Regions from separate parts of the Sphaerisporangium siamense genome, predicted to be linked through region 1. Evidence: riboswitches for the same ligand, from Rfam matches in the RefSeq annotation. Region 1 holds a riboswitch; each other region holds the start of a gene.
What was found. A riboswitch is a leader RNA that binds a small molecule or an ion and turns the genes downstream of it on or off. The one in region 1 is predicted to bind cobalamin.

Region 1 (7,097 bases):
ACGGGCACGTGATCGTGGACGAGGCGCAGGAGCTGTCGGCGATGGCCTGGCGCACGGTCATGCGCCGGGTCCCCACGCGCTCGCTGACCGTGGTCGGCGACGTCGCCCAGACCGGGTCGGCGGCGGGCGCGCGCTCGTGGGCCGAGGTGCTCGACCCGTACGTGAAGGGCCGCTGGCGCGAGGCGCGCCTGCTGGTCAACTACCGGACCCCCGCGGAGATCATGGCGGTCGCCGCCGACGTGCTGCAGGCCGTCGATCCTGACCAGGCGCCGCCGATCTCGGTGCGGGACGGCGAGGCGCCGCCCCGCGTGGTGCGCGCCGCCCGGACGGAGCTGGCCATGGTGCTGCCGGAGCTCGTGCGGTCGGAGCTGGCGCTGGTGACCGGCGGTGGCGCCGGCCGCCTGGGCGTGCTGACGCCGGACGCCCGGCACGGGGAGGTCGCGGCCCTGCTGCCGGAGGCGGCGTCCGCGCTGACCGCCGAGGCGCTGGACGCGCCGTCGGTGGTGCTGACCGTGACCCAGGCGAAGGGGCTGGAGTTCGACGCGGTGATCGTGGTCGCGCCCGACGAGATTCTGGCGCAGGGGCCCAAGGGCGGGCAGGACCTGTACGTGGCGATCACCCGGGCCACCCGGCGGCTCACGGTGGTCCATGAGAACGGGCTGCCGCCCGTGCTCGCGCGCCTGCGTGATTGATGGGGGTTTCAGGGGACTTGTTGATGAACATCACGTTCGTCTACGACCGTGGCTGCAGATGTCCCGGGACGGGTCAGCCCACGGGATGAGTCGCTTCGGCCTCAGGACGGATGCCGGGCGCTTTCCGCAGCGGGGAGGCTGGAAAAGGATCGGCCGGCGCGCCGGATCCGCAATGCGCACGCCATCTGAAACTCCACGGGGACAGCAGGAGGCTCAATGAACAACGCGGCCCGGCCGGCGCGATGGTTCGGCGGAGTGGCAATCGCCCTCGCCGGCGCCCTTCTCGTCGCGTCATGCGGGGGAGGTGGCAACGCGACCACCACCGGGGCACAGAGCAGCGCGACGGCCCAAGCCTCACAACAGGCCCAGACACCGTCGACCGGCGCCCACGGCGGGCACGGCGGCACCTTCTCCGCACCGCCCGCGGCTCCCTTACGCGAGTCCGAGCGCTTCGTCGAGGTCAAGCTGGCCGAGCCCTACAAGCCCGCGGCGCCGAACGGCGGGACCGACGAGTACCGCTGCTTCATCGTCGACCCCGGCCTCACCGAGCAGGCGTTCCTGACCGGCAGCCAGTTCTTCCCGCAGAACACCTCGCTCGTCCACCACGCGATCATCTTCCGCGTCGACCCCGACAAGGTGCAGCAGGCCCAGGACCTCGACGCGAAGACGCCGGGCGAGGGCTGGACCTGCTTCGGCAACTCGGGCGTCGACGGCGGCGGTTGGGTGGGCCACTGGGCGCCCGGCGCGAACGAGACGCTGCTCAAGCAGAAGGTCGGCTATCCGCTCCAGCCCGGCAGCAAGCTCGTCATGCAGATCCACTACAACCTGCTCGCCTCGGGCGGCAAGGCCGACCAGAGCGACCAGTCGAGCATGCGGCTACGGCTCACCGATGGCAAGGCCGAGCTCAAGCCGCTGGCCACCGGGTTGCTTCAGGCCCCGATCGAGCTGCCCTGCACGAGCCAGGAGTCCGGTCCCCTCTGCGACCGTGACACCGCCGTCAAGGACGTCGTGAGCCGCTTCGGCACGGACTCGGGCGAGAACGTCGCCCAGCTCGCGCAGTACTGCGGCCAGGGCAAACCGCTCACCCCCGGGCCTACCCAGCACTGCGACAGCAAGTTCGAAGGCAAGGCGACGATCTACGCCACCGCGGGGCACATGCACCTGCTCGGACGCGCGATCAAGGTCGAGATGAACCCGGGCACGCCCAAGGCGAAGACGCTGCTGGACATCCCGTCCTACGACTTCGACGACCAGCAGATCCGCCCGTTGCCCGAGCCCGTCACCGTCAAGCCCGGCGACAACCTCCGCGTGACCTGCACCCACGACGCCGGCCTGCGCAAGACCCTGCCCGCGCTCCAGGGCCTGCCCGCGCGGTACGTGGTGTGGGGCGAGGGCACGAGCGACGAGATGTGCCTCGGCCTGCTCGTCATGTCCCCCGAGGGCCGGCAGCGGGCGGGCGCGGGCGGCTGAGCCACGCCCGGCCCACCACCGGGGTGCCGCCGTCCGCTTCCAGGACGCCGGCACCCCGGCGCGTGCGTTCGCGCGGCCGCCGGTCGCGCGGCACCGGCGCGTTCGCCGGAACCCTCACCACCGTCCCCGCCATCGGCGGCCGGCGTGACCGCTCCCGTTCAGGTGAGCGCCATGCCGTCGTCCGGACAGGCGATTGCGACGCCCCCGGCGATACGGCGGCGGCAGGTGATCGTTTATGGTTTTCCACGGAGAGTCGTAGTGAGGTGCCTCGCCTCGGCGGGGAGAATCGGGAAGCCGGTGTGATTCCGGCACGGGCCCGCCGCGGTGACCGGGGAGCCACCACCCACGCGCGAGTGCGCGGCCACTGGCCCGGAAGGGCTGGGAAGGCGGGTGGCGGGCGTCGATCCGGGAGTCCGAAGACCGGCCTCGCGCCCACCGCCCCGGGTATGGGGCACGCGCAGCGGGAGCCTGCCCATGGACAACCGGTTCTACGACGTCATCCACCGCCGCCGGGACGTGCGCGGCCAGTTCACCGGCGCGCCGATCCCCGATCGGGTGCTGCACCGCGTCCTGTCCGCGGCGCACGCCGCGCCGAGCGTCGGTCTGTCCCAGCCGTGGGACTTCATCGTCGTGCGGGACGACGCGGTCCGCGCGGCCTTCCACGAGCACGTGACGGCCGAGCGTGAGACCTTCGCCGCGACGCTCGACGCCGCGGCGGCGGAGCGGTTCGCCCGGATCAAGATCGAGGGCGTGCTGGAGTCGACGCTGTCGATCGTCGTCACCTACGACCCCGGGCGCGGCGCGCCCGCCGTGCTGGGCCGGCACGCCATCGCCGACACGGGCCTGTACTCGGTGTGCCTGGCCATCCAGAACCTGTGGCTGGCCGCGACCGCCGAGGGCCTCGGCGTCGGCTGGGTGTCGTTCTACCGCGAGCCGTTCGTCGCCGGGCTGCTCGGCGTGCCCGCGGGCATCCGCCCGGTGGCCTGGCTCTGCGTCGGCCCCGTGACCCACCTGGAGGCCGCGCCGGACCTGGAACGGCACGGCTGGCGGCACCGGCGCCCGCTGCGGAAGGCCGTCCACCACGACCGGTGGTGACCGATCACGAGATCGCGATCGAGATCGGCCTTCCGCCGCTCAGCAGGGCGCCGAGGTGGGTCGCCTCGGTTTCGAGCGCGGCGGTGTCCGGCTTCGGGGCGCCCGGGAACAGGGACACGGAGAGCGCCCCCTCGTCGTTCTCCCACACCCCGGTCACCGTGCCGGCGTGGACGAGGACGGGCGAGATCCATCCCGCGGTCCTGCTGACGTCCTTGCGGTGCGCGGCCGGGACCACGCGGGTGTCGTCGGTGCCGACGCCGAGGACGTACTGGTCGAAGGCGGGCAGGAGGCGGAGCATGTCGGTGGGCGCGGCCGAGGCGAGGGAGCCGGCGTCCTCGGTGCGTACCCACAGCCGCTCGCCCTCGACGTCGACCTCGGTGAGTATGTCGCCGAGGTCGGCGAACCACCGGCGCACGGTCGTCTTCTTGAGCGCGCCGCGCACCAGCCAGCGGTTGAAGGCGTCCGGCCCGGCCGGGCCGTACGCCGACAGGTAGGCGGGGATGGCGACCCGGGCGGCGGCGTCGGGCTCGGGCAGCCCCGGCCAGCCGGGAAGGTAGGTCGCGGGGTTGGTGAAGGTGACCCGGCCGTCGTCGCCGTCGCCGTTGCACAGGTCGCCGAGCCAGGCCAGCGGCTTCAGAACCGTGCCCCAGCCGGACCGCACGGCCTCGGAGATCGTGGCGTCCCTGGTCCGCCTCTCGACGGCCGCGACCAGTTCCTCGCGGGTGAGCACGGCGCCGTCCAGCTCGGCGCGGACGGCGTCGGCGAGCCGCGCCATGCGCGGCGCGTCCAGGAAGGACCGCTGCCAGGCGCCCTTCTCCCAGGTGCGGGCCGAGGCCAGCAGCGACAGGAAGGCGGGCGCGTCACGGGTGGACAGGGCGTGCAGGGTGCCGCGCATGGCCCAGGTGCGCATCAGCGCCTTGGCGGCGATCCCGCGCTGGACGGCGTCCTTCGCCGGCGCGGGCGAGCGCACCGCCACCGCGAGTTCGGCGTAGGACCTCACCTGGCTCTGGACCCCGCACAACCGGCGGACGACCTGCTCGGTGGAGACGGACGCCGGGCGGTCCAGGAACTGCCGCCGCATGCGCCAGGCGAGAACGGCGTCCCAGGTCAGCTTCATCGTCGGTCCCCCAGGTTTCGCGTGCCGGCGCCGCCCGCAGCCGAGAATACCGGCATGAAACCCTCCGACCAGGGCGCTCACCGTCCCCTCTCACGCGAAAAGGCCGCTCCCGGTCACCCGGGAGCGGCCCTTCACGTCCTGCCGGCTAGCGGCCCTGCAGCCCCTTCACGGTGTCGCCGAAGGTCCAGTTCCGCGAGCCGTCCCAGTTGATGGACCAGTCCATCAGGCCCTTGAGCTGGCCGTTGAACGCGTTCCAGCTCTGGCTCACCAGCGACGGCGACATGTAGCCGCCGCCCGCGCCCGCCTGGGCGGGCAGACCAGGAACCTGCTTGTCGTAGGGCACCTTGATGGTCGTGCCCTGGATGACCAGACCGTTGTTGAGGCAGGTGGTCTGGGCGGTGAAGCCCTGCACCGTGCCGGCCTGGTAGGAGTCGCCCGAGCAGCCGTACATGCTGCCGTTGTAGTACTGCATGTTCAGCCACCACAGGCGGCCGTTGTCGGCGTACTTCTTGATGATCGGCAGGTACGCGCCCCAGATGGAGCCGTAGGTGACGCTGCCGCCGGTGACGTACGCCGTCTCGGGCGCCATGGTCAGGCCGAAGTTGGACGGCATCTGGGCGAGCACGCCGTCGATGATGCGGATCAGGTTGGACTGCGAGGCCGACAGCGTGTTGATGTTGCCGCTGCCGGACAGGCCGGTCTCGATGTCGATGTCGATGCCGTCGAAGTTGTACTTCTTCAGGATCGGCACGACCGTCGCGACGAAGCGGTCCGCGACGGTGCTGGAGCTGAGGTCGATGCCGGCCGTCGCCCCGCCGATGGACATCAGGATCGTGGCGCCCGCGGCCTTGGCGGAGCACATCTCGGCCGGGGTGGAGACCTTCACGGTCGCGTCCATCCCGTCCTCCCACAGCACGGTGCCGTCGCTGCGGATCACCGGGAAGGCGGCGTTGATGACGTTGTACCCGTGCTGCTTGATCCGCGGGTCGTTGATCGGGACCCAGCCGAACGGCGGGTGGACGCCGTTGATGGCGCCGTCCCAGTTCTCCCAGTAGCCCTGCAGCACCTTGCCGGCCGGGCGGCTCTTCACCGCGCAGGTGGCGTCACCGGTCGGCGTGGGGGTCGGGGTGGGGGTGACCGTCGGGGTCGGCGTGGGCGTCGGCGAGACCGTGGGGGTGATCGTCGGCGTCGGGGTCGGCGTGGAGGTGGGCTGGGTGCCCGGCCCGTCGAAGCTGACGTCGTCGGCGTAGTAGGTGCCCTGGCCGTACCAGCCGTTCACGTACACCGTGGCGGAGGTCTGGTTCGCGCCGGTGGTGAACGAGATCGTGATCTGCGTGTACGCCGAGGGCGACGACGCCCAGCGGGACGTGCCGTTCTGCACGCCGACGTACACGAAGTTGCCGCGCACCCACGCGCTCAGCGTGTAGGCGGTGCTGGCACGCAGGCCGGTCACGGTCTGGGTGCACTGGGCGATGTCCTGCCCGCCCGCCTCGCCGGACAGCGCGCCCGAGCCGGAGTGGACGGGCGTGCTGACCACGGAGCCTTTACCGCTGGCGCAGGTCCACGACGAGAGGCCGGACTCGAAGCCCGGGTTGGACAGCAGGTTGGCCGCGAAGGCGGAGGACTGCGTGACGAAGACGCCCACTGTGGCGAGCAGCAACGAGACTGCCAGCAATAGTAGGCGAAGGGGTTTCTTCATGGGGGGTACAACCCTTCTGTCGCCCGGTCTGGGGGGTGTTTCCGGGCACGACGACGCGGCGGAGGGTTGCGAGGTGCGGGGAAACTCGCAGCTGGCACCAAATTATCGGAAGAAATCCGATCAGTGTCCATCAAATGTTTCATTCCGGCAACGCCACCCCTTGTCCGCTATGCCCCCTACTTAGCGGCCCGTCCCCCCTGTCCCCCTCCTGACCTGCGCCGACTCCGTCCCCTCGCGGGACCGGGGCCGGAGGATGCTGGTGCCCGAACGACCAAGGCGGTGAACGCGCGCGGCGAGTGGCGCGTCTGATTGGGCGCGTGGGCGGTTCTCTGCGATCGCAGTAATTACGTGAAAGCACTCATTGATGACGTTAGTGGGGCAATGTGGGCGAGGGTGCGTGGGTGGGGCTGGCCGAAGCGGTGCGCGGGGTCCGGGAGGAGCTGGCCGCGGCGATGGAGTCGGCCGACGGGGAGCGGCTGCGGTTCGAGGTCGGCCCGGTGGAGCTGGAGTTCATGGTCGAGGTGCGCCATGAGGGCCAGGCCGAAGGCAAGGTGAAGGTGTGGGTGGTGGAGGCCGGCGCCTCGGGCACCGCCGCGCGCGGGTCCTCGCACACCTTGAAGGTCGTGCTCAACCCCGTCGACACGAGCACCGGCGCCGCTCCGCTGGTGAACGACGAACTGGCGGCGCCGCCGCCGCGTCCGGGCCGCGCCGGGCAGAGGTAGGCCGGCGATGCGGCCGGAACGGGTGGTGGACGTCACCGGCAGCGGGCCGGGTGGCGGGACGGTGTTCGGATCCGGGTGCCTGGTCGGCGATGGGCTGGTGCTGACCGCCCGGCACGTGGTCGTGGACGCGGCCTCCGGGCGTGCGGCGCGGGGGTTGGCCGTCCGCTCCCTGGAGGACGATCGGGCCCGGCCGTGCGAGGTGGCGTGGGCGGGGACCGATCGGCTGGACGCGGCGCTGCTGCGGGTGGTGGATCCGCAGGGGTCGCGGGCCGGGCCGGTGCGGTGGGGGCAGGTGGCCTCGG
Region 2 (7,097 bases), 920 kb from region 1:
GATGTCGAAGGAAATGTCGCTCACCGCGTCCGGCAGCGCCGTGCCGTACCGGAAGCGCACACCGGAGAAGGCGACGTGCGGCGAGATGGGGCCGGACGGCGGCGCGGTGACCCGGTCGGTCACCGGAGCAGGGGTGGTCAGAATCGTCATGATGCGGTCCCCCGCGGCGATGACGAGGTTGAGGTCGCGGGCGACGTCGGTGACGGCGATGACGGGGGCGAAGGTGGTCGCGGCCAGCACGACGGCGACGGGGAACAACGTCCTGTCGAGGCTTCCGGCGGTGACGAGCAGAGCCGCGGTGATCAGGACCGCGAGCAGGCCCAGAGTGGTGAACGCGTTGGTGACGGCGTGTTCCAGGCCCGAGCGGCGGCCGTGGGCGAGCTTGGCGGCCAGCAGCCGCTCGTCCTGTTCGGCGATGCGGTCGAGCTGACGGTCGCCGGCGCCCGAGGTGATCAGTTCGCGCAGGCCTTGGAGGGTGTCGACGGCCTCGGCGTTGAGCTCGCCGAGGCGGGCGCGCACTTCGGTGCCCTGGGCTTCGGCGTCGCGGCGCAGCCGGGCGGGGACGAGCGCCAGCAGGAGCAGTGCGGGCGTGAGCGCGAGGGCCAGCGCGGGATGGAAGACACCAAGAGCCGTGAGCGCGGCGACGGGGACGGTGACCGCGCTGACGAGCGGGCTGAGCGTGTGAGCGAACCACAGCTCGAGTTGCTCGACGTCGGAGATCGCGGCGGTGCCCAGGTCGCCTGAGCGGCGTTCGAGCAGGTAGCCGGGCGCGAGGCGATCGAAGGCGCCATAGACCCTGCCACGCACGTCGGCCAGGACCCGGAAGGCGGCCATATGGGCGAGGTAGGACTCCAGCCACGGCGTGACGGCGAGCAGCGGAAGAAGGACACCGAGTGTGATCAGCCCACCACGCAGATCCGCGGGCGAGGCGCCGTTGATGGCCTGGCTGACCACCCACGCGCCGACGCCCGCGGAGGCGAGGATCACGAGGTGCTGGGCGATGCCGCTGAGGATCGCCGCGATCAGCAGCCACCGGTGGGGGCCCAGCAACCGGGCGAGCGGGAGCAGGCGGCGGATCATGACGCGGCTCCTTCCTGGGCGGCGATCAGGCGGGTGTAAGCTCCGCCCCGGTCGAGCAGGCCGGCGTGGTCGCCCACTTCGACGATCCGCCCCTCGGACATGACGATGACCCGGTCGGCGTCGCGGACGGTGGACAACCGGTGGGCGATCATCAGGGTGGTGCGGCCTCCGGTCAGCGCGTCCAGAGCCTGCTGGATGCCGGATTCGTTGGCGGCGTCCACGCTGGAGGTCGCCTCGTCCAGCACGAGGATCGGAGCGTCCTTGAGCAGAGCGCGAGCGATGGCGACGCGTTGCCGTTCGCCGCCCGACAGCTTCAGCCCTCGTTCACCCACGACGGTGGAAAGGCCCTGGGGCAGGTCGTGGACGAACTCCGCGCGGGCCGCGCGGACGGCGGCCTCGAGCTCGGCGTCGGCCGCGTCGGGTCTGGCCAGGGTCAGGTTGTGCCGGACCGTGCCGTGGAAGAGATAGGTGTCCTGTGACACCACGGCGATGAGCGAGCGCAACTCTTCCAGGGGGAGGTCCCGGATCTCGGTGCCGTCGATCGTGATCCGGCCGTCGATCGTGTCGAAGAAGCGCAGCAGCAGGGCGGCGACCGTGGTCTTGCCCGCGCCCGATCGGCCGACCAGAGCGACACGCTCACCGGGCGCGATGTCCAAGGAGAAGTCGTCGAGGGCGGGCTTGGCCCGCTCGCGGTAGGTGAGCGTCACCGCGTCGAAGGTCACCGCCGGCGGCCCGGCGCGCTCGAGGACACGCGTTCCCTGAGGTTGTACCGGGGCGTCCAGCACCTCGAAGACCGCGGTCAGCGAGGGAACCGCGTTGTAGCTGGAGTGGTAGGCCGACTCCAGTTCACGTAGCGGCCGGAAGCACTCGGCGGTGAGCATGAGGATCAGCAGCAGCTCGGTCACGGTCAGCTCACCCGCGACCAGTCGCATCGCGCCGACGCCCAGTGCCACAGCCGTGCCCAGCCCGATGACGAAGGCCACCCCTCCCAGGTAGAGCACGACGATGGCCATCAGCCGGATGGAGTCACGGCAGAACGTCTCCGCCAGCCTCGCGAGCTCGGCGCCGCGCCGGCCGCTGGCGTTGAACGCCTTGAGCGTCGCCATGCCCTGCAGGGCGTCGAGGTTCTCGGCGTACAGACCTTTGTAGCCGCGGAACCAGGCGTCGTTGCGCTCCTTGAGCACCCGATCCGAGACCAGGGGCAGCACCGGCATCAGCGCCGCGCACGCCAGCACGACCACACCGATGACCGGGTCGAGCACGAACAGGAACGCGGTCACTCCGACGGCGCCGACCAGGGCCGCGACCATCTGCGGCAGGAATCTGCCGACATAGGCGTCCACGGTCTCGATCCCGTCGACCAGTGAGCTCTGCGTCGATCCGGTCCGCCCGCGTTGCGCCCAGCCGGGCCCGAGCATCAGCAGCTTGGCGGTCAGCCGCCGCCGCAGTTCCTTCTTGATCCGAGCCGATGTCCGCAGCGCGACGCCTTCCCGTACCGCGAGCGCCAAGCTGCGCACGAGTTGCAGGGCGACGATCCCGGCGACGGGCCAGACGATCGAGGCCGCGTCCTGGCCCGAGAAGATCCTGGCCAGGGATTGGGCGATCAGCACACCCTGGCCGACGTAGGTCGCGGTGATGGCCAGCAACAGGCCGACCAGCCCGGCCAGGCGTCGGCGCACGGACGGTGACAGGCGCAGCAGTCGGGCGATCACCGCTCCTCCTTGAGCTCGAAGACGAGCTGGGCGCGGGGTACGGCGCGCACGCCGTACCCCCGGGAGATCCGCTCGACGGTCAGCACCTCCTCTTGTGGACCGCAGGCCGGAATCGGGCCACTGTCCGTGCGGGAGAGCCGGTCGCGGTACGCGGCGGCCCGGTTGAGGTCGTGCGGCGCGGCCGGCGTGCTGATGCCCAGCGCACGCACCAGAAGAGGGATCTCCGGTTGGTGGCGCTGCCGATCAGGTGGTAGGCCGGCGCGCCGGCCGCGCCGCTTGGGGGCGCGGCCCGAACCCCGCACCTTGCCGGGACCAGCGAAGACACCAACAGGGCGAGCACCCCTCATGAGCCCGAACTCCTTGCAAGAGATTCACAGGCGGGAGGCATTCGCAAAATAGGCACGACTTCCCGGCGTGGTCAAGACCACACGCCAGGTGGCCCCGTGCTCCACCGCGGCCGGACGTGCCCTATGACTACGCCGCCCTGGAGCCGGATCACCGGGAGACCCGGAGCCGCGCCGAGCACCCCGCGGCCTACGCTCGATGGCCCGGTGAGCGGACACGGAATATCCGTGCCTTTGCGGGTGGTGCGGCTTGTGCGACCATGGGCGCGAAGGCGACGGCGGAACGAGGAAGCCGGTGTGAATCCGGCGCGGTCCCGCCACTGTGATCGGCGAGCGGACCCCGACAACGCCACTGCCCCGAGGGGTGGGAAGGCCGGGGCGAGCTTCGACCCGAGAGCCAGGAGACTCACGCGGTCGCCTCCTCACGGAATTGGGGCGGATCTCCCCAAGAGAGGAACGGTGATCGCCGTGCCGCATGTCCGGCATGTCCCTTTCGTTTATCCGCGCTGGTGCAAAAGCGGGCGTCCCCGTGTCGGGTTTGCCCGCCATCGAGGTACGGCGGCGGTCCGATCCTCACGGACCCTTGTACTCCGGCCAGATCCCCTGCCGTGGCCAGGCCCCGATGCGCTCGACCGCACCGGTAGAGGGTGCGGGCGCGCATGACGAGAATCGCCATCTGCCGGGGCTGCTGCTGCGGCACCGCGCGCAGGGTCCCCGGCCTTGACCACGACGCGCAGGTCGCGCGCCTGGCAGAGGTCGCCGAGGTGCGCGTCACCGACTGCCTGGACGTCTGCGACCAGGCGAACGTCATCGTGGTACAGCCCTCACCCGCGGGGCGGCAGGCGGGCGGGCGGCCGGTGTGGCTGGGCCTGGCCAACCAGCCGGAGGCGGCCGACGACATCGCCGCCTGGATCCGCGCCGGCGGTCCCGGCCTCGCCGATCTTCCTGGCATCCTCACCCTCCACGTCACGGCCCCGCCGCGGCGTATCCGCACCGCCGGCGTTGTGAGCGACTCAGGACATGCCGATCACGCGTCATGAGCGGCGCGGTGGTCGCCCTCGGCGCGCCCGGCGAGGTGCTCGCCCCGGCGCCGCTCGCCGAGGTCCATCGCGTTGAAGCCGAGGTGATCACACACCCGTTAACGGGAACTCCACAGGTGACTCTGATAACCCGCGGCCAGCCGCATCCGAGGAGTGATCCACCGGCCTGAACCTTTCTTTGGCCGGCGATGCCGGAACGAATGCACTTACCGCGTTCCGGCGTATTTCCCATGCACTCCAGTCCCTAATTCCACACAAATCCACCGAAACCAGAAAATGGAGTTATAAGCCATGGGTTCTCTTCGGCCGGCCTCGCCGGAATCGATCACCGCCGCCCTCGCGGACGTTGCTTCGGTCGGCTCGTTCTTCCGGATCGCCGTGTCGGGTGACGGCGCCGGATGGCATCCGATCGAGGAGGACTACGCCCGCGGCGTATCCGACCTGGTCACCAGTGTCGCCACCCGCTATGGCGCCAAGGAACCGCGAATCGGCGCCTCCATCATGCAGCTCGGGCACGCGGCCCGATTGTGGTCGCCCATGCTCGCGTGCGCCCTCGTCCACGGCGTCGTGCCCGACCTGACCCGCCTGCACCGAGCCGACGACGGGCCGGCCCTGCGGCTACCGGCCTCCTCCGGCTGGCATGTCGACGCGAACGCCCAGCTCACCCGAATTCTCTATCGATCGGTGGTGGTCACGCACCTGGAGGCGCTCGCCGCCGGGTTGCGCGTCAAGGTCGCGCCGCGCCTCCTGTACGGCAACGCGGCGTCCGCGCTGGCCGAGGCGGGCCGAGCCGTCCTCGCCGCGCGCCCGGACCTCGCCGGCCCGACGTACCGTCTCACGACGGACCTTCTCGGCATCGGGCGGCTGGCCGGGCTCGGCGACGTCACAGGCCCAGATCTGACGTTCCGGCGCAGAAGCTGCTGCCTTTATTACCGGGTCCCCGGCGGAGTCAAGTGCGACGACTGCTCTCTGGACGGAAAACACCGCCGATGAACCGGACCGCGTTCGGCATTGAGTTTCGCGCCGCGCCATGCATAAACTCGATGCAAGGAGTTCGCAGTTGCATAATGGTCGCAATAAGGGCGGCCATATGCCGAGCCGAAGGAGGACGCACATGGCGCACCACGGTTTCGTCGAGCCCGAAGACCCTCAGTCGGGCGTCAGGTCCCACACGCCGGCGGTGGACTCGCCGTTCGAGTGGCGTGAGGAAGCCGACAGCGAGTGACCAGAAGGCGGGTGGGCCGCCGGTTCGGCGGCCCACCCGCCGCGTACCGGCATCCGGGCCGATCCAGGCGTCCTTCCAGAGGGAGGAGCGATCACATGAGGAACCCGATGGCCGAGCCGGAAACACCGGCCGGCCCGGCCGCGGCGGACGAGGCCGAGGGCATGGAAGAGGTGGCCGCCCGTCTCGGCACGGAGGGTGGGCTGGGCCTCATCCGGCGCCTCACCAGGGATCACCCCCGCCTGGACCTCGTCGCGACCTGTGTCTCCTACAGCGCCCGCCTTTCCACCCCTCCCGGATCGGCCGCCGTCATCGACACCGTCACCGGCGGAGCCGCGTTGGCGGATCCGGCCCGTGCCCGGTACGCGGCCATCGGAGAGGCCGTGGAGCGGTACTGCGGCAACGCCGTCCCCGCCGAACTGCCGACCGGCTCCTACGAGCGCCTTGCCCGCGAGGGCCGGCCGGTCGCGGACCCGCGGACATTCGCGCTCTACTCCCGCGCCCAGCACGCCCAACGGGGGTTCCCGTTCGTCCCCATGACCCCCGACCTGGAGATCGCCTGGGCCCACGGCGAGGATCTGAGCGACGGGCGGCAGATCCTGGTTCCGGCGTCGCTGGCCTACGTCAACTACTTCCGCGGGACACGCGCCGCCGAGGCGCCCACCAACTACCCGATCCTGGCGGGGACCGCCGCCGGCCTCACCCCGGAGCGAGCCCGGTTCGCCGCGCTCCTGGAAGTCCTGGAACGCGACGCCGTCACCGTCTGGTGGACGAGCGGGGCGCCCGCCGCACCACTCGTGGCCGGCACGGGCGGCCGTCTCGGCTTCGCGCTGCGGGAGGCGGAGCAGGCCGGTCTGGACGTCACCCTGCTGCGCATCCCCTCGTCCTTCGACGTCCCCGTCGCCGGGGCGTTCATCGAGGACCGCGCGCGACGGCTGGTCGCCTTCGGCAGCGCCTGCCGTCCGACCGCCGAGGCCGCGGCCGCCAAGGCGCTCACCGAGGCCGTCGGCATGCACGCGACCGGCTTCGAGCTGCTCGACCGGGACGGCCCCTTCTGGCGGGCCGTCGACGCCGGCCGGATCAGCCGCCACCCCTACCGGGCGCACCGCGCCGACCGTGCCTATCTGGAGGACTTCCGGCCGGACTGGCGGGACGTCAACGACGTCCGCCTCCACGTCCAGGTCTACCTCGACGCGCGCATGCAGGACACCCGCCTGGACCGCCTGCGCACCCCTGCGGCTCCCGCGGCGTCGCCCGATGACGCGGGAGCGGCCGGCCCGCTCGGCTCGCTCACCGCCCATGGGCTGCGCGCGATCGCCGTCGATCTCACGACCCCGCAGGTGCGCGCCGCGGGCATGCACGTGGCCCGGGTCATGGTGCCCGGCCTGTACTGCAACGCCCCTGCCGCGTTCCCCTTCCTCGGCGGCGACCGGCTCCACCGCGAACCCGCCGCGCGTGGGTGGGTGCCCGGCCCGCTCACCGAAGACGATCTCGTACGGGATCCGCTGCCGTTCTCCTGACCACGACCCCTTCGACTCTCCGGCAGGCATACGGAAGGAGCGCGCATGCGCCTCGGGCTGGCTCTCGGCTACGGCGGGGAACCGATGGAACATCTGCTTCCCGTCGTCGAGCACGCCGAGCGGATCGGCGTCGACTCGATCTGGAGCGTGGAGGAGTACGGCCCCGACGCCGTCAGCGT
Region 3 (7,097 bases), 7.1 Mb from region 1:
CCGCGCGCCAGCTCGGCGAGCAGCGCCTCGGTGGCGCTCAGCGTGGGGACCAGGCTGTAGTCGTCGTGGACGCCCCAGGCGCCGTCCTCCCGCTGCGCCGCCGTCAGGTACACGATCCGCTCGGCGTGCCCGGCCAGCCACGGGGCCAGCGCGACCACGCGCCCGGTCTCGTACACCGAGACGGTGACGTCGCCCCACGGCCGCCCGGCGAGCCCGGCGACCAGGCGCTCGGCGTCGCGCACGCCGACCTCGCCCCCGCGCGCGGCGAAGGCGAGGTCGGGACCGCTCACAGGCGGCCCCAGTACTCGCCGAGCTCGTAGAAGCCCGCGCAGAAGTCCATCTGGCGCTCCAGATAGACGGCCAGCCGCTCGTGCCCGCCGCGCAGCCCGGCGATCAGGCCCCTGGCCTCGCCGGTGAGCGCGGCGGCGCGCCGGGCGACCGTCTCGCGGGGCACGCCGATGAGCAGGGCGTTGACGTCTCCCCAGCTCTTGTCGCGCTCGTAGGAGCCGAGGTCGTTGAGCAGGCGCATCACCCGCTGGACGGCGCGGCCGGCCTGGAGCACGCGGCCGGCGTCCCGCGCCGCGCCCGGCCCGCCGGTGGCGATCCAGTGGCAGGTGAACACGAAGCAGAAGCCGTGGTTGTCGGCGTTGCCGAGGTACTCCTCCAGGGACGGCCGGGCCCCGGCGGCCTTCCACTCCCATTCCCGGGCCATCGCGCCGAGCATCCGCGCCAGCTCCTCGCGCCAGACGGCCCGCAGCTCGGGGAACGCCGGGGCGTCCGCCAGGTCGGCGCGCAGGTCCCCCAGCATGCGGGCGAGGTCGTCGTCCAGGGCGGGCGCGGCGCCGTCCGCCACCGCGAGGCACGCCCCGACCAGCTCGCGCACCTGGCCGGGCGAGGTGTGGACGTAGTCGACCAGCCAGTCCAGGGCGAACGCCCACAGGCACGCCTTGTTGGTGGCCGCCAGCTCCTCCGCGCTGAACCACGGGCCGCTGAAGGCCATGGCCATCGAGACGGTGCCGTGCAGCGCCGCGTCGAACGGCCGGGCCGAGAACAGCGAGGGATAGGCCGCCGCCCACTGCTGCATGTGCCGCTGGGAGCGTCCGGCGACCGCGCAGACGCGCCCGCTCTCCAGCGCGTCCAGGCCCGCGCTCACGCCGCGCCCCGCCGGGCGCGGACGAGCACCAGCTCCACCTTCCGGCGCGGGCGCAGCGACCCGGCGGGGAAGGGCGTGAAGGGCCCGCCGCCGCGGAGGATCGGGCGGAAGCGGCTCAGGACGGCGGCGATGATCAGCGGCGCGGCCATCTCGAACAGCGGCCTGCCGAGGCACAGGTGCGGGCCGCCGCCGAAGGGGAAGTACGCATAGCGGTGGCGGCGCTCCTGCGCGCCCGGCGCGAAGCGCTCGGGGTCGAACTCCAGCGGGCGCTCCCAGAACTCGTCCAGCCGGTGGGTGGCGTACGGCGTGATCAGCACCTGCGCCCCGGCCTCGACGGCCACTCCGCCGACGCGGTCGGCCTTCTCGGCCATGCGAGGGAACAGCCACCCCGACGGCCACAGCCGCATCAGCTCGCGCAGCACCATCGAGGTGTAGGTCAGCTCCGGCAGGTGACCGGCCCGCACGGGCCCGGCGCCGACGACCCGGTCCACCTCGGCGTACAGCTTGGCGGCGACGTCGGGGCGCCGGTCCAGCGCCGGCCACAGCCAGGTCAGGGTGGTCGCGGTCGACTCCGCCGCCGCGCCGTACACGCTGACGACGTCGTCGCGGATCTGCCGCTCGCCCTCGCCCCGCTCCCGCCGGGCGTGGCAGAGGGCGGACAGCACGTCGCCGCCGGGCCGCGGGTGGCGCCGCCGGATCATGGGCAGCACGACCTCGTCGATCGTCTCGATGGCCTCCTGGTAGGCCCGGTCGCCGGGCAGCCGCATCGAGTACGACAGGGAGGGCAGGAACATGCGGAGCGCGACCGCGCGCGCGGCCTTGTCGTAGGCGGGGGACAGGCGGCGCCCGTCCTCGGGCGAGAGCCGCCCGCCGAACAGCACCTTGATCACGGTCTGGTTGACGAGGTCGGCCAGTTCCTCGCCCGCGTCGAACGCCCGTCCCGAGGCGGCGTGGACCTCCAGTTCGCCGACCCGCTCGTCGATGGCACGTGCCATCTCCTCGCCCAGGGAGCCGACCTTCCTGGCGGTCAGGAGCGGCTGGAGGATGCCGCGGCTCGCCTCCCAGGCGGCGCCGTCGTCGAGGATGCTCGCGCCGAGCAACCGCCGCAGGGGACGCCAGAACATCCCCTGGCGCTGGTAGTTCTCCCAGTTGCCACGCAGCACGTGCTGGACGTGGTCGGGGTGGCTGACCAGGTAGACGGGCGTGGATCCCGCCGGGAGACGGACGATCGTCCCGCGGGAACGTCTGGCGAGCGCCGCCAGCGTGTTCACGGGGTCGCGCACGATCTGAGGGAAGAGCCGGTGGAGGGGGACGGTTCGGGCATGCCGGGGGGAAGCGGCGACCGACATCGTGGGGTGCTCCAAGGGTGTGCTGCGGGCCGTGCCGCGTTCGCGTCATGCGTGAAAGGCCGTGAAAGGCCGTGACCGGTTGTGCCGCACGAGGCGGGCGCCCGGAACCGGCGGGGAGGTCCGGCTCCGGGGCCTCCTATCGAGCGCCGCTCACCGCATACCGCGAACGCGACAATTGGTAATTTCGTGCGGCAAAATGCCACATGATCAATGAAGTATCACGATCGCGGACCGCGATCAAGGTTTCGGTCAATAACCACTTAGACCGCCGAAAATGGCCTTTTCCGTACAGTCCGGAATCCAGGGGCGCGATACCCGACGCCGGACACCCCGCGTGGCTGGGCTAGTCTCGCTCCGATCGGTCGGACACCCGGGGAGCTGAGCGTCGTGGAACCAGTGTCGGTGGGTCTCATCGGAGCCGGGCCCTGGGCGGAGGCCGTACACGCCCCCATGCTCGCCGCCGGGCCGCACACGCGGCTCGCCGGGGTGTGGGCGCGCAGGCCCGAGGCCGCCGCCCGCCTCGGGGCCCCGGTGTACGAGCGGGTCGAGGAGCTGTTCGAGGTCTGCGAGGCCGTCGCCTTCTGCGTCCCGCCCGCCGTGCAGGCCGAGCTCGGCCTCCTCGCCGCCAAGGCCGGCAAGGCCCTGCTGCTGGAGAAGCCGCTCGCCGCCGACCTCGACGCCGCGCGCCGCCTGGCCGACGCCGTGGGCGAGGCCGGCGTCGCCTCCCAGATGGTGCTGACCTTCCGGTACGCCCCCGCGACCAAGGACTTCCTGCGGCGGGTCTCCGAGATCGACCCCTTCGGCGGGCACGCCGTGAACGTCTCCGGCGCCCTGCACGAGATCGACTCCCCGTGGCGGCGCGAGCGCGGCGCGATCCTCGACGTCGGCCCGCACGTGATCGACCTGCTGGACGCCGCGCTCGGGCCCGTCATCGGCGTGCGCGCCCACGGCGACCCGCTCGCCTGGACGGGCCTGCTGCTGGAGCACGAGACCGGCGCGGTCAGCGAGGCGTCGCTGTCCATGGCCGCGCACGGCGAGGACGGCGTCTCCCGCGTCGCCGTCTACGGCCACCGGGGCGGCGCCACGCTGACCGGGGACGCCCTCGGCCCGGAGGTCTTCCCCGCCATGGCCGCCGAGTTCGCCGCCACCGTGCGCGCCGGCGGCGGCCACCCGCTGGACGCCCGCCACGGGCTCCGCCTCCAGGAGATCATCGCCGCGGCCGAGGCCCAGCTCGCCTGACCCGCGGTGGTACGCCCGTCACGACCTGGCGTATCCCCTCTGGCCGTTGGTTGATACGGTTCGTGTGACGCGTGGCGTGGAGCGAAGTCCGGTGTGATTCCGGCGCTGTCCCGCAACTGTGAGATCCCCCCGGATCGAGCCAGGTCGCCTCCACCCGCGCCGACGCCGTCAACCCTCGTGGAAAAGGGTGATCCGTCATGACCACGGGTCCTCGTTTCCCGGCAACAGGAGGAACCCACGTGAGGCCCGTACGCACGGTCCTGGCGTGCGCGTTGCTGGGTACGCTGACGCTGGCCGCGTGCGGCCGGACCGACGCCCCCTCAGCCACCAGCGCAGTCACCAGTACGACCCCCGCCCCATCCGCCGGCGCCGCCGGCTTCCCCGTCACCGTCCAGGCCGGCAACGGCCCGGTGACGATCGCCGCCAGGCCCACGAAGATCATCTCCCTGTCGGCCAGCCACACCGAGACGCTGTTCGCGATCGGCGCGGGGCCGCAGGTCGTCGCCGTGGACGACCAGTCCAACCAACCGGCCGAGGCGCCGAGGACCGACCTGTCCGGCTTCAAGCCCAACGTCGAGGCCATCGTCGCCAAGCGCCCCGACCTGGTCGTCCTGTCCAACGACATCGACGGCGTCGTCGGCGCGCTCACCAAGCTCGGCGTCCCGGTGCTGCTGGAGCCCGCCGCCACCAAGTTCGACGAGGTCTACGACGAGATCGCCGACCTCGGGGCCGCCACCGGCAACGCCGCCAAGGCCACCGAGCTCGCCCAGGGGATGAAGGGCCGGATCGACGCGATCGCCGCCGCCGCGCCCAAGGACAAGAAGCTGAGCTACTACCACGAGCTGGACAGCACCCCCTACTCGGTGACCTCCAGCACCTTCCTCGGCCAGGTCTACGGCCTGTTCGGCCTGACCAACATCGCCGACAAGGCCCCCGACCCCGCCGGCGGCTACCCCAAGCTCTCCAGCGAGTTCGTCGTCAAGGCCGACCCCGACCTGATCTTCCTGGGCGACACCAAGTGCTGCGGCCAGTCCAGGGAGACCCTCGCCAAGAGGCCCGGCTGGGCCGGCCTGTCCGCCATCAAGAACGACCGGGTCGTCCCCCTCGACGACGACATCGCCTCCCGCTGGGGGCCGCGCGTGGTCGACCTGGTCAAGGTCGTGGGCGAGGCCGTCCAGAAGGCCGCGGGCTGAGACCGGCGGCCATGGCGACGGCGTCTCCGGCGCGCGCACGGCCGGCGGCGCTCGCGGTGGCGCTGGTCGTGCTCGCGATCTGCCTGCTCGCGGGACTGACGATCGGGGCGGTCGGCATCCCCGCCAAGGGCATGCTGCTCGAACTCCTCGACCGGCTGCCGTTCGTCTCGGTGGACTCGGGCCTGTCGCCGGTCGAGAAGGGCCTGCTCTTCGAGCTGCGCATGCCCCGGGTCGTGCTGGCCGCCGTCGTCGGCGGCCTGCTCGCCATGTCCGGCGCCGGCTACCAGGGCGTGTTCCGCAACCCCCTCGCCGACCCTTATCTGCTCGGCGCCGCCGCGGGCGCCGGCTTCACCGCCACGCTGATGATCGTCCTGGTCCAGGTGCAGGGCCTGGTGCCGATCGCCGCGTTCGGCGGGGCGATCGGCGGGGTGCTGCTGGCGTACGCGCTCGGCAGCACGGCCGGGCGCGGCGGCGGCACGGCCACGCTCGTGCTCGCCGGGGTCGCGGTCTCCTCCTTCCTCGCCGCGCTGCAGGCGTTCGTCCAGCAGATCCGCGTCGAGCAGCTCCAGAAGATCTACTCGTGGATACTCGGCGGCGTCGCGGGCGACTGGTCGCAGGTCCGGCTGGTCGCCCCCTACGCGGTGGTGTCGGCGGTCGTCCTGCTGGCCCACGGCCGCCTGCTCGACGTCATGTCGGTGGGCGACGACGAGGCCGTCAGCCTCGGCGTGGACGCCGCGCGGGTCCGTCTCGTCGTCCTGTGCGCCGCCTCCCTGGCCACGGCCTCGGCGGTCGCGGTCAGCGGCCTCATCGGGTTCGTCGGCGTGGTCGTCCCGCACGCCGTGCGGCGGCTCGCCGGCGGGTCCTACCGCGTGGTGCTCCCGCTGTCGCTGCTCGGCGGCGCCGCGTTCATGGTGCTCGCCGACCTGCTGGCCCGCACGATGCTCGCCCCCGCCGAACTGCCCATCGGCGTGGTCACCGCGTTCGTCGGCGCGCCGTTCTTCGTCGGCATCCTGCGCGCCACCCGCTCGGTGAGCGTGTGAGCGCCCCGCCGAACCCGGTGAACCCGGTGAACCCGGTGAACACCGTCGAGGTGCGCGACCTCGGCGTCTCGCTGGACGGCAGGCCCGTGCTGTCCGGCGTGGGGCTGTCGGCGCGCGGCGGCGAGTGGCTGGCGGTGATCGGTCCGAACGGCGCCGGCAAGTCCACGCTGCTGCGGGCGATGATGGGCCTGGTGGAGGCGAGCGGCGAGGTCCTCGTCGACGGCGTGCCCGCGCGCGGCCTCGGCCCGCGCAGGCGCGCCCGCCTGATGGCCTACGCCCCGCAGGACCCTCTGCTGCCGCCGCACCTGACCGTGTTCGAGTACGCCATGCTGGGCCGCACGCCGTACATCTCCTACCTCGGCCGGGAGTCCAGGAGCGACAGAAGCGTCACCGGGTCCGTGCTCGAACGCCTCGACCTGGCCGCGCTCGCCGACCGGCCGCTCGGCAACCTGTCCGGCGGCGAGCGCCAGCGGGTCGTCCTGGCCCGCGCGCTCGCCCAGCAGGCCCCCGTGCTGCTGCTCGACGAACCCACCACCGCCCTGGACCTCGGCCACCAGCAGCAGGTGCTCGAACTGGTCGACCGGCTGCGCCTGGCCGACGGCCTCACCGTGATCACCACCATCCACGACCTCAGCCTGGCCGGGCAGTACGCCGACGCCATGCTGCTGCTCGCCCGCGGTGCCCTCGCCGCCGCGGGCCCGGTGGCCGACGTCCTCACCGAGCCCCTGCTCGCCCGCCACTTCGGCGCCCGCGTCCGCGTCGACACCGGCCCCGACGGCCGCCCGCTGGTCAACCTCGTCCGCCCGCGCCAGGACGCCCCCGAGCCGGCCTGAGGGCCCCGGGGTACGCTGCGAGCACCCCGCCGTGAGGAGTCCCCCATGCCGCCCCCGCCGTCGCTGAGCCACCGGCACGAGGACGGGGCGCGTCTCGCCTCGCTGCTGTGGGAGTTCGGCCCCGGCCGGCGCGCGATCTCCTCCGCCGTGCTCGGCGGCGGCATCGCCCCCGCGGAATGGGTGCTGAACGCCCAGGTGGTGGCCGGGTACGCGCGCATGGACCCGAGGGAGCACCTGCGCGCGCTGGCCCCGCCCGGCACGGGCGTCGGCATGATGACCGCCGCCTCCGT

Region 2: it holds a riboswitch for cobalamin, as region 1 does, so the genes downstream of both, BJ982_RS04530 ((2Fe-2S) ferredoxin domain-containing protein) here and bluB (5,6-dimethylbenzimidazole synthase) in region 1, are expected to answer to the same signal.
Region 3: it holds a riboswitch for cobalamin, as region 1 does, so the genes downstream of both, BJ982_RS32735 (ABC transporter substrate-binding protein) here and bluB (5,6-dimethylbenzimidazole synthase) in region 1, are expected to answer to the same signal.

Annotation. Positions count from the first base shown of each region.
Region 1 covers NZ_JACHND010000001.1:58,311-65,407, forward strand. The annotation lists gene BJ982_RS00290 (HelD family protein) at 1-692, shown strand, start outside; gene BJ982_RS00295 (monooxygenase) at 909-2,162, shown strand; cobalamin riboswitch at 2,407-2,605, shown strand; gene bluB (5,6-dimethylbenzimidazole synthase) at 2,637-3,257, shown strand; gene BJ982_RS00305 (winged helix DNA-binding domain-containing protein) at 3,262-4,374, opposite strand; gene BJ982_RS00310 (glycosyl hydrolase family 18 protein) at 4,520-6,073, opposite strand; gene BJ982_RS00315 (trypco2 family protein) at 6,475-6,795, shown strand; gene BJ982_RS00320 (tetratricopeptide repeat-containing S1 family peptidase) at 6,803-7,097, shown strand, end outside.
Region 2 covers NZ_JACHND010000001.1:974,082-981,178, forward strand. The annotation lists gene BJ982_RS04515 (ABC transporter ATP-binding protein) at 1-1,080, opposite strand, end outside; gene BJ982_RS04520 (ABC transporter ATP-binding protein/permease) at 1,077-2,792, opposite strand; gene BJ982_RS04525 (hypothetical protein) at 2,789-3,001, opposite strand; cobalamin riboswitch at 3,358-3,562, shown strand; gene BJ982_RS04530 ((2Fe-2S) ferredoxin domain-containing protein) at 3,796-4,176, shown strand; gene BJ982_RS04535 ((2Fe-2S)-binding protein) at 4,468-5,169, shown strand; gene BJ982_RS04540 (SagD/YcaO family ATP-dependent cyclodehydratase) at 5,497-6,918, shown strand; gene BJ982_RS04545 (LLM class F420-dependent oxidoreductase) at 6,964-7,097, shown strand, end outside.
Region 3 covers NZ_JACHND010000001.1:7,186,453-7,193,549, reverse strand. The annotation lists gene BJ982_RS32755 (prenyltransferase/squalene oxidase repeat-containing protein) at 1-290, opposite strand, end outside; gene BJ982_RS32750 (terpene synthase family protein) at 287-1,153, opposite strand; gene BJ982_RS32745 (cytochrome P450) at 1,150-2,502, opposite strand; gene BJ982_RS32740 (Gfo/Idh/MocA family protein) at 2,905-3,741, shown strand; cobalamin riboswitch at 3,789-3,911, shown strand; gene BJ982_RS32735 (ABC transporter substrate-binding protein) at 3,981-4,934, shown strand; gene BJ982_RS32730 (FecCD family ABC transporter permease) at 4,946-5,974, shown strand; gene BJ982_RS32725 (ABC transporter ATP-binding protein) at 5,971-6,807, shown strand; gene BJ982_RS32720 (adenosylcobinamide amidohydrolase) at 6,853-7,097, shown strand, end outside.